Regions from separate parts of the Pseudoalteromonas sp. CH_XMU1449-3 genome, predicted to be linked through region 1. Evidence: predicted binding sites of a transcription regulator. Region 1 holds the regulator's gene; the other holds the start of a gene.
What was found. The regulator LexA, encoded in region 1, represses DNA repair genes until DNA is damaged. The targets are predictions, from matches to a motif close to TACTGTATNNNNATACAGTA.
Positions count from the first base shown of each region.

Region 2: a site for LexA is predicted at 1,724-1,743, ahead of WA256_RS18880 (SulA-like leucine-rich domain-containing protein). Genes of this name have one in related genera too.

Region 1 covers NZ_JAYMDY010000006.1:149,529-154,986, reverse strand. Annotated here, with positions in the region: gene ctaD (cytochrome c oxidase subunit I) at 1-711, opposite strand, end outside; gene coxB (cytochrome c oxidase subunit II) at 711-1,853, opposite strand; gene lexA (transcriptional repressor LexA) at 2,291-2,908, opposite strand; gene WA256_RS09655 (PaaI family thioesterase) at 3,070-3,507, shown strand; gene WA256_RS09650 (hypothetical protein) at 3,515-3,895, opposite strand; gene WA256_RS09645 (hypothetical protein) at 4,054-4,779, shown strand; gene WA256_RS09640 (VOC family protein) at 4,754-5,107, opposite strand; gene WA256_RS09635 (endonuclease) at 5,224-5,458, shown strand, end outside.
Region 2 covers NZ_JAYMDY010000022.1:25,032-30,489, forward strand. Annotated here, with positions in the region: gene WA256_RS18870 (alpha/beta hydrolase) at 1-589, shown strand, start outside; gene WA256_RS18875 (YchJ family protein) at 743-1,222, opposite strand; gene WA256_RS18880 (SulA-like leucine-rich domain-containing protein) at 1,263-1,700, opposite strand; partial or broken gene WA256_RS18885 (S9 family peptidase) at 2,004-3,928, opposite strand; gene fadE (acyl-CoA dehydrogenase FadE) at 4,128-5,458, opposite strand, start outside.

The DNA.
Region 1 (5,458 bases):
GCTGGTTGCAAAGTATTTGTCGGTCAACACCATAGTGACTGCCCCTGCTAGAACAGGCATAACAGCAATTAACAAGAATGCCGTGATTAACCATGTCCAAACAAATAGCGGCAGCTTCATCCACGTCATACCTGGCGCTCTTAGGTTGACGATAGTCACGATAACGTTAATCGCCCCCATAATTGAGCTGATACCCATGATATGTACGGCAAACACAAAAAGTGCAGTGTTATCGTTGCTGTAAGTTGTTGATAGTGGTGCGTAGAAAGTCCAACCAAACGCAGGACCACCACCAGGCATAAGTAACGAGGCCAATAGGATTAAAAATGCGAACGGCAATATCCAAAAGCTCCAGTTATTCATACGTGGTAAGGCCATATCTGGTGCGCCTATCATCATAGGTACCATCCAGTTTGCAAGCCCAGTAAATGCAGGCATAACAGCACCAAACACCATGATCAAACCATGTACGGTAGTCATTTGGTTGAAAAAGTGCGGGTCGACTAACTGTAATCCAGGCTGAAACAGTTCAGCGCGGATCACCATTGCCATCGCTCCACCAATTAAAAACATGGTGAGTGAAAAAATCAGGTATAAACTACCAATGTCTTTATGGTTGGTAGTGTATAGCCAGCGCTTAAAACCTTTAGCTGGATGATGATGGTCGTGATGCGCATGCCCTGTTGCTTGCTCGTTAATAACATTACTCATTAGTTCGCCTCCGCTGCTGCATCAATCGCGGCTTGAATTTGACTCGGTTGGATAACATCGCCGGTATCATTACCCCACGCGTTTCGCTTATAAGTAATAACCGCAGCAAGTTGCTTAATTGAAAGCTGTTTATCAAACGCTTGCATTGCTGTACCAGGCTTACCGTGTAACACAATGTCTATGTGATCTTTTACATCACCTAATACAATCGGGCTGCCTTTAAGTGCTGGAAAAACGCCTGGTAGGCCCATACCGGTAGGTTGGTGACATGCAGCACAGCTTGCCATATACACTTGCTCACCTAAGACCATAAGCTCTTCTTTCGGTAATGTTTGATCAAGCAAAGCAACATCTGCTGCGGCCGCATTGGCTTTTTCTTGCTTGGCATCTGCAAGCCAATTAGCAAATTCATCTTCAGGTAAGGCTTTCACCACAACAGGCATAAAGCCATGATCTTTACCGCATAACTCAGCACATTGACCACGGTATACTCCTGGCTCGTTAATACGAGTCCACGCTTCATTGATAAACCCAGGATTTGCGTCCTTTTTAACCGCAAAATCAGGCACCCACCATGAATGAATTACATCGTCTGAGGTCATTAAAAAGCGAACTTTTTTATTGATAGGAAGTACTAGCGGTTTATCTACTTCAAGCAAATAATGCTCAGTTTTCTCTGCTTGGTTGTCTATTTGGTCTTTAGGTGTAGATAGAATCGAGTAATAAGCAATGTCTTCGCCCATGTACTCGTAATGCCACTTCCATTGTGAGCCAGTCACTTTAATGGTGATATCGGCTTTAGAGGCATCTTCCATGGCAATTAAGGTTTTTGTGGCAGGCACAGCCATGGCGATTAAGATGACAAATGGAATGGCAGTCCAAAGTATTTCAACTTTTGTACTTTCATGAAATTGGGCAGGCTTGGCCCCTTTGGATTTACGGTGGTGTATTAAAGCCCAAAACATCACCGCAAATACGATGATGCCGATTACACAGCAGATAATAAATATCGTCATGTGTAACTCATAAACATTATTACTTATATCGGTCACCCCTTTACGCATATTGTATTGGCTATTTGCCAATGCAAGCTCAGGAAGTGCAAACAATATAAGCCACAAGGCGTAACGCAGTTTACCCATGTGACGGCTCCTTTAGATGCTATTGCAAGACGCAAAGCGAAAAGGCGATACAACAAGGTGCCCATTCGTTTTTCTTATTGTTCAGAGCGACTACGTATCATTTTGACCCACTTATGATACCGACCCCTTGACTAACACCTCGCACATTTTTGTGTCTTTTTATTAATTAGGTGTTAATACAGTGTATTAACCAATTAGTTAAAAAATGACCAATAAGCAAGTTTTAATGATAATAAATGTTTATTTTGGTACAGAAATAACAACTATAATCAGCGCGTTATTTAATGTTTAGGAGTAAGAACGAAATATAAAAAGAGAGGAAAACTGCGCCATATAAGGCTTTAAATGAAGAGTAAGGATTCACAAATCCTAATTAAGTAGTAAAATTTTAGCGGCGCACCAAATTGAGTCAATTTAATGCACCAAATTGGGAACGCTTACATCCAGTCAGCGTTACGAATAACACCTACCGCTAACCCCTCGATGTTGAACGACTCATGCTCAAGATCAACCTCAATAGGCGAAAATTCTTCGTTCTCAGCGTGTAAAAGTACTTTGCGACCCGCTTTTTCTAGACGCTTAACTGTTACATCTTCATCGACTCGAGCTACAACTACTTGCCCGTTTTCAGCAACTTGTGTTCTGTGTACTGCAAGCAAATCGCCATCCATAATACCAATGTCTTTCATACTCATACCATTTACACGCAGTAAGAAATCGGCAGCAGGTTTAAATAATGAAGGATCAACTTGGCAGTGACTTTCAACATGCTCTTGAGCCAAAATAGGTTCACCAGCTGCAACACGGCCAATTAAAGGTAATCCTAGTTGCTCTGGCTCATCTTCTTCAATTAACTGAATACCGCGACTCGCCCCAGGCTTCATTTTGATCATGCCTTTTTTTGCCAGTGCTTTTAGGTGTTCTTCAGCAGCGTTGGCACTTTTAAAACCTAATGTTTGAGCTATTTCAGCACGCGTAGGTGGCATGCCTGTATCTTTAATAAAGACTTTAATTAGTTCTAAAATTTGCGATTGGCGTTTAGTTAATGGGCGCATACAACTGGTTTTCCATACAGTACATTTAACTGTGAGTATATACAGTTATTTGAAAATCGCAAATTTAAATTAAACCCATCATATTGCTACAAAACTAACATTGAACCACACCGAAAGATGCCATAAGGTATTAGCTTTAATTAGCAGGCTAAGGAAACACAATGAGCATTTGGCACCACCCAATCACATTAGAGCAATGTAAAGAGCTGGAACAAGGGATTACCGGGCAAGGCACTTTAATGAAAACTATGGGCATTGAGGTAACTGAAATTGGCGATGATTATTTAATGGCAACCATGCCTGCTATTCCTGAGCATCATAACCCTATGGGCATGGTCCATGGCGGAGCAAACGTTGTATTAGCAGAGACAGTGGCAAGCTATGCAGCCAATTTCGTGGTTGATTTCAATAAGTTTTATGCTGTTGGCCAAGAAATTAATGCCAACCACATGAAAGCGTCACGCAAAGGAACGTTAACAGCAACTGCGAGACCGCTGCATTTAGGTAAGCGAACTTCTGTTTGGGATATTAAAATTACCAATGCCGCAGGAGAGCTTTGCTGCGTATCAAGAATGACCGCAGCTGTTGTAGAGCGATAAATTCTGGCTATTTTTCAACAGGATAAATAGTAATTTCAATCCCTGCGCCAATTGCAGAGATACGTAACAAGGTATCGGCATGCAGGGGTTGGTTAAAGCATTTAGGCGAATTACCTGATTCAAAGCCTATATCAAATGTACGCTTTGAGCACGATAACCACTGTTTTAATGCATTGCGCGAGCAAGACTCAATAAGCTCGCAAAGCTGGTTAATTGCTTTATCTGGAGAGCTGATATCTGCGGTTGCTTCAATACGTGCTAGTTGGCGGTATTCATCTTGGTCATAATGTAAAACCATGGCGTTTTTCTTCAAATCAGCAACAAGCGCACTTATATCGTGCTTTGACTCAAGCTCCAGATCTACATTTAAAAATTGAATTTCCGACATACTCTCGTTTTTACCCTCTATTTATATCGACTGAAACTTTAACTCAGTTTTGTATATATACCAAATCTAGAATACAGTTAATGCGACATTATGCCGCATTGGCAATCTAGCTAAACAACCTAAAATAGCGCCCACATAACAATAATAACGGGGTAATAATGAATAAACGCCTGTTTAAGTATGCTCGTAAAGGGCATAAATGGCTTGGCTACTTACTTGCTTTGCAGATCTTTTTTTGGCTCTTAGGTGGGCTGGTAATGAGCTCATTACCACTTGAAAAAGTGCATGGTAAGCACCTGGCTAATCGCAGTTTAAGTAGCCCATTTTTATTGTCGGACTACCCTGCTTCAATTGATAAAATAACAGCGCAATTCGAGCAAATCGAGGGTATTAAATATAGCCATTTTTTAAATACCCCGATTATAGAAGTTACATCCTCTAGCGGTAAGTTTATTTTTGATGGCAGAACAGATGCTAAAATGCCTGCACCGAGTAAAGCGCAAATCATTGAAAATGCGCAAGCTCACCTGCTTATTGACGCAAAAATAACGCAAGCGCAGTTATTAACAAAAGGGCCTAGAGAAGTCGGTCACAAAGCCAATGTTTGGCAAATTAGCTTCGATGATTGGTTAACAACAACCTTATATTTAGATAGCCAAACCGGTAAAGTTATAACTGTGCGCAGCACCCTGTGGCGCATTTTCGACTTTTTCTGGATGCTACACATTATGGATTATGATGAGCGTGAGAACTTTAACAATCCACTACTCATCAGCTTCTCAGCCACCAGCGTACTATTTTGTATTACAGGAGTTCTCTTGTTACTACAAAACGTTCGAATTAAACGTAAAAAGCCAGCTACACGTGTTGGTCAATCAAAATAGGATTGCCATCTGGGTCGGTGATAATAAAACTCGCGTCACCGGCCTTTTGTATTTCTAATCCTTGTTGCTGAAATTGTGCAGCTAATTGCTCAAAGGTTGCAAATTCATCCAAAGCTTCAGCATTTTGATCCCACCCAGGATTAAAGGTCAGCATGGTTTTATCAAACATACCTTGAAACAAACCTATCAGATGTTCACCGTTTTTCATTATTAGCCAATGCTGTTCTATCTCCCCAGCAAACTCTTTGAAACCTAGCTTTTCATAAAACTGCTTTGAAGCACGAATATCTTTTACATTTAGACTTACAGAAAAAGCACCTAATAACATGGTTGTAATTCCTTTAATAAAAACGGCCTAACAACTATAGCTGAGTTGAAAAACTTTTCCTTTTTAGAATAGTCGCTCTAGAATAGCTGTTCCTGTAGTTCACTGATGTGATGGATATGCGTTTATTTTTATACTTAGCCCTTTGTTTTATTTTCACTTTTCCTATATCCGCTAAAGAATTTTCGAGCTTTTACAGTGCCAAAAAGCATTTAATTAAGAATCTACCAAGCAATAGTAAAAGCTTATATTGTGGTTGCGATATCAAGCGCCAAGGTAAAAAACTTGTGCCAGACCCTGATGCGTGTGGTTATATTCCTAGAAACTCTGTCACCCGTTCAGGAAAAGAGAATG
Region 2 (5,458 bases), on a different contig from region 1:
CTTTATGATGAATTCTGGGGCTATAGAAGAGGTAATTATCGTTGCAGTAGGATATCAAAAAGGTGTATCTGGACTTAATAGCCGTATTTATGACTATACGCCATTTGAAGATAAAAATTGGCAGCGTAAAACTGGCGGAGCAAGTCAGTATCTAAACTACCTAAAACATACTGTATTGCCTTATATTGAGGCCGGCTTCAGAACAACCCAAAAAAGTACGTTAGTCGGTAACTCTCTTGGCGGTTTATTTGCGGCTTATACCTTATTCAGTGAGCCTTCGCTTTTTTCAAGTTACATTATCGGCAGTCCTTCAGTGTGGTTTAAAGAAAACTCAATATTAGCTATGGCTGTAAAACCAGCTGCCAACACAACAAAAGTTTACATCGCAGTTGGAGAACTTGAAGAAAGCGAAGGTGAAAAAATGGTGTCGGGCGCAAGGCAATTAGCAGCTAAAATTAATAAACAAAGTGGCGCGCTGGTTACAACAAATTTATTTGTTATCCCTCAGGCACGCCATGCAACTGCATTCCCAACAACGATTACCCAAGCCTTAGACTGGATTTACCAGGTTAATACCAACCCGCAATAATACTTAATCATTTTGAGGGATCAAACCTGTCGCTAACTGCGTTAAAAATTTCTCATTTAGAACAACTAAATAACGAAATTTTTGCCTTGTTATCAACGAGGTTTTATTGCCTCAAAATAGACTACTTAATTAAGCGGATTGGTATCAGAGCAATTAAAGAGCGTGACACTTTTTATATTTTTTGCCGCTACCACAAGGGCACTCGTCGTTACGGCCAATTTTAACATCTGCAACTGGCGTTATATCACCATCTAGGTAACGCCATAGGCCATCTTCTTTAATAAAACGCGACTTTTCGTGTAACTCACAATACAAGTTTTGGTAAAAGTAATTTGCTTTAAATTCTACAAAGCCTTCTTGCTCGTTATGTTCAGTCTCTAAAACACTGAGTTTGGTAAAACGGCAGCTATTAGCAAAATCTTTAATTTCGCGAACCGGGTTCGCGGCTTGCTGACTTTGTGCATAAGTACTAAATACATATTTTGCATCTTTTAGTGCGTAAGCACTAAAACGAGAACGCATAAGTTGCTCTGGCGTATCAGCTTGGCTTGCACCTGTATGAAAAGGCTGGCAGCAAAGCTCGTAAGTCGATTCGCTGCCACAAGGACAAAGGGAGTGTGTGAGTGATGTCATAACAACTTACCTAAAACTGTAAATTGTTATTTTAACAAGCCTATTGTGGCTGCGGTACTAAATTGTTTAATTGAGCGCTTTTTGTAAAAGAATAAAATTTAGCAGATGCCTGCTCAAGGTTTAAGTTCATCGAATCAAGTTGATGATTGTTTACAATATCTGTCCATGTGATCACAGCAGCAAAATTACCGTTATGTAATGCTGAACTAAGAACATACTCAAGATTAACTAAATGTTTTTGTCTGATCACAAGAAGTTTGCTGGTATCAATCGAACATGAATCTAGTAAGGCTTTACTAGGAACATGATCAGGAGCAATTAATAGTGTCCATGCATTTTGGCTATTGTAATGATGCAATACTTTTAATAGCTCAAAAGTTGCTGAAATTTCGTCTTCAATTTGAATTAAATTAACAGACGCTTTGTCGTTATCTTGCTGGTAGCTTTTAACTGTTCTTAAGGTAATTGGCTGTAACATAACTTTCACTCACTGGTTGTTTATACAGTATGTGTATACAGTAGTTTATACAGTGTTTTTGCGCAAGTACTTTTTTGCTATTTTTTAACCAATGATTCAGTTTTATTTTAATTAAAATAATTTAATTTTTATAAAACAGTGGTTTATGTTTTCAATTTGAAGGTGGGAAAAAGGTGAAAAATTTACCATTAATTCCATACAGTGTTTTATACAGTACTGTGTAAGCTGTTAAATTTTGATTCTATACAGGTGTTTTGCATAAAAAAGCCGGCATAATACCGGCTCTTTATCTTTGCAATTTTGCTATTTATCTAAGTAGGTATTTAAGAACTCAAGGTATGCATTTGAGGCTTTTATGCGGTTTTCTTTTTTAGTAAAACCATGGCCTTCATCATCGAATAATACATATTCAACAGGCACACCATTTGCCTTTACAGCGGCAACAAGTTCATCGCTTTCAGCTTGTAAAACGCGAGGGTCGTTAGCACCTTGGATCACCATTAATGGCTTGGTGATGTTTTTAGCATGAAATAGTGGCGAAATGGCACGGTGACGTTCACTATCTGTCGCTGGGTCGCCCATTTCATCATACAGTGCCTTTTTAAAGCTTTCCCACCATGGTGGAATCGAGTTTAAGGTTCTAACCCAGTTTGTTACACCAAATATATTAATGCCTACTTTGAACTCTTCAGGTTCAAAGGCAAGTGCTGCGGCGGTCATAAAACCACCATAGCTGCCCCCCATGATGCCAATTTTATCAGCATCAACCCAATCTAGGCTTTGTAGGTGTTTTTTACCGTAAACAATATCTTGTAAATCGTCAGTGCCGTGTTTTTTATCATCTAAATGGAAGAAGGTTTTACCATAGCCTGAGCTGCCACGGTTATTAACTGCAAAAATGGCATAACCATGATTGACTAGATGCTGCTGCATTGCACTATATCCTGTGCGACTTTGTCCGCCAGGACCGCCGTGCACCCAAACTAAAGCTGGTACTTTGTTGTTGCTATTAGCTTGCTTAGGCTTATATAAAACCCCAGGGATCTCTAAACCATCAAAGCTTTTAAAGCGCACAATTGTGCTTTCAACCAAGTCATTTTGATCAATGGCATCACTTAATGTGTTGGTTAATTGTTTAGCTTTTGATTCACCGAGTTGCCACACAAATAGGTTACTTGGCGAGGTATCTGAATTTAAATAAAATGCCATGGTCTTTTCATCAGCTGAAAAGTTCACACCACGTAAGTTACCAGCTGGCAGCGATGGCATGGCAATACCTTTACCTGTTGTGGTATCAATTATCGACACTTTAGTGCTTGCGTCAGCATTAACACCGCTTACTTGATAACGGCCAGATTTAGAGAAGTAAATAAAACTCACATCCCACTCATCTTTGAGGGCAGGGCTGTGCTCGCCGGTCGTTAAGTCATAGCGCCACACCTCTGCAAATTCACCTTTGGCATCGGTTGAGTAATACAATGATTTACTGTCTCTTGAGAAGGTTTCTGGGCCATACTTAGCGTCATCGTCATGACGGGTAATGAGCTCTGGTTTCAGTGTTTTTTTACGCGTATCGAGAATAAAAACATCGCTGTCTTTGTTCGAATTGTTTTTCGATAAAGCAATAAAGCGGCCGTCAGGGCTGATCGCACCGACATCTAGCCCCATAGTATTTTGATAAACAGGCGTTACTTCATAGCTGTTAGCATCAACACGATATAGGTCCATAAACTTAGCATCACGCTGATTGCTGGTTATAAAAAAGTGTTTACCGTCTTCTGTGAAGCCTGCAAATCCTGCACGGGTTTCTTCACCTGGTGTAAGATCTTTAACTGTGCCATCTGTTTCGCGAACGTAAATGTGATAACGCTCGTTACCGCCTGAGTCTTTAGTAAATAGTACGCGCTCATCTTTAGGGAAATAAGCCACAGCATAAGTACTGTCTTCAAAGTCTGTTAAGCGGGTTTTTTGGCGGTTTTTATATCTACTTCATAAAGGCTATAAATGCCGCTTTCGTCACTGCTAACGAGTATTTTGTCGCCTTTCGGTGAAAAGCTGCTGCCCATAATTGAGGTTGTATCAAAAAAGGTTTCAGCATCATACTGTTTAACAGTTTGGCTTTGTTGCACGCTTTCGGTGCTACTTGTTGATGGGGTTGATTGAGAACATCCTGCAAGCGCAAGGCTAAGTGCGCATGCAACGGCAGCTAGTTGAAAACTCGGTTTCATTGTAATTATTCCTTGTTAATTTTTCGTTATCAAGTGTTGCCTGTTCATAATCTAAACGCAAGTTTTACCACTTCGATATTTGTTACAAATCATGTAATCAATTAGGGACAAAAAATGTGCTAGAGGGTTTTTAAACAAAAAAACCAGCGCAATTTGCGCTGGTTTGGTTTTTCATAACAATTGGAATTGTTTTGCTAGCTTAAGCGGCGTCTGCTTTTTTTTCGCTCTCGCCGCGGGCAACATTACCTGCAACTAAGTCTGCTGGGTCAAAGTCGTCAACGTTAATAACGTCAAGACGGGCTTTTTCAACAGCAGCTAGTTTGTCGGCTTCAGCTTGGCTTAAAATGCCTGCTTCTAGGCCCATTTGCGCTACTTTATCAAGCTGGAAGAAAGGCAGTTTTACGCCTTTTTCACGGCATACCTTGTCAAACAGAGGCTCAACTTCAAGAATGTCTTTTAGGGTTTGCTCTTGACGACCAACAAGGTTAAGTGGCTCGTTTTTAAGATAAATGTAGTTAGCTAAACGGTTACGAGTTTCGCTCGGTACTTGTAATAAGTGTGCAAGTTTGTGCTCAAGCTTATCAGTAGGCTTACGAACGGGACGACCGAATGGGAATAACATGATTTTTAGCATTGCACGTAGTGGTGCAGATGGCATGTTATTAATTAAGTCAGCGAGTGCACGTTGGCAGTGGTAAAGGTGATCTTGGCAGCTCCATTGAACAAGCGCAAAATCTTCTTTTTTACGGCCTTCGTCGTTGTAACGTTTAAGTGTTGCAGATACAAGGTATAAGTAGCTTAGTAAATCACCTAAACGTGCAGAGATACGCTCTTTACGTTTTAATGAACCACCAAATACCGCCATGCTGATATCTGACATTAATGCTAATGATGCACTGAAACGTGACGCAACACGGTAAAACTCAGCTGTTTCGTCTTTGTACGGTGTACTTGTGAAGCGAGCATTGGTTAATGCTAACCACTTAGTACGAACAAGGTTCGAAATAGTAAAGCCAACGTGGCCCATTAACGCTTTATCGAATACTGCTAGCGCTTCTTCACGGTCTTCAATTGCACAAGCACCTAGCTCAGTTAACACGAATGGATGACAACGAATTGCACCTTGACCATAAATGATCATGTTACGCGTTAAGATATTTGCACCTTCAACGGTAATAGCAATTGGTGCACCTTGGTAGCCACGGCCTAAGTAGTTGTTTGGACCAAGCATGATGCCTTTACCACCATGAACATCCATGCCGTGAATCGTTGCTTCACGCATTTGCTCAGTTAAGTGGTATTTGATAATCGCAGAGACAACTGATGGTTTTTCACCAAGGTCAACAGCCCCTGTAGACATGCTAACAGCAGCATCAGAGCTATATGCGTAACCTGCAAGTTTTGCCATTGACTCTTCAACACCTTCCATTTGACCTATTGGTAAACGGAATTGACGACGAATACGGCTGTAAGAGCCTGTTGCAAGCGCAATTGTTTTAATGCCACCTGTTGAGTTAGACGGCAATGTGA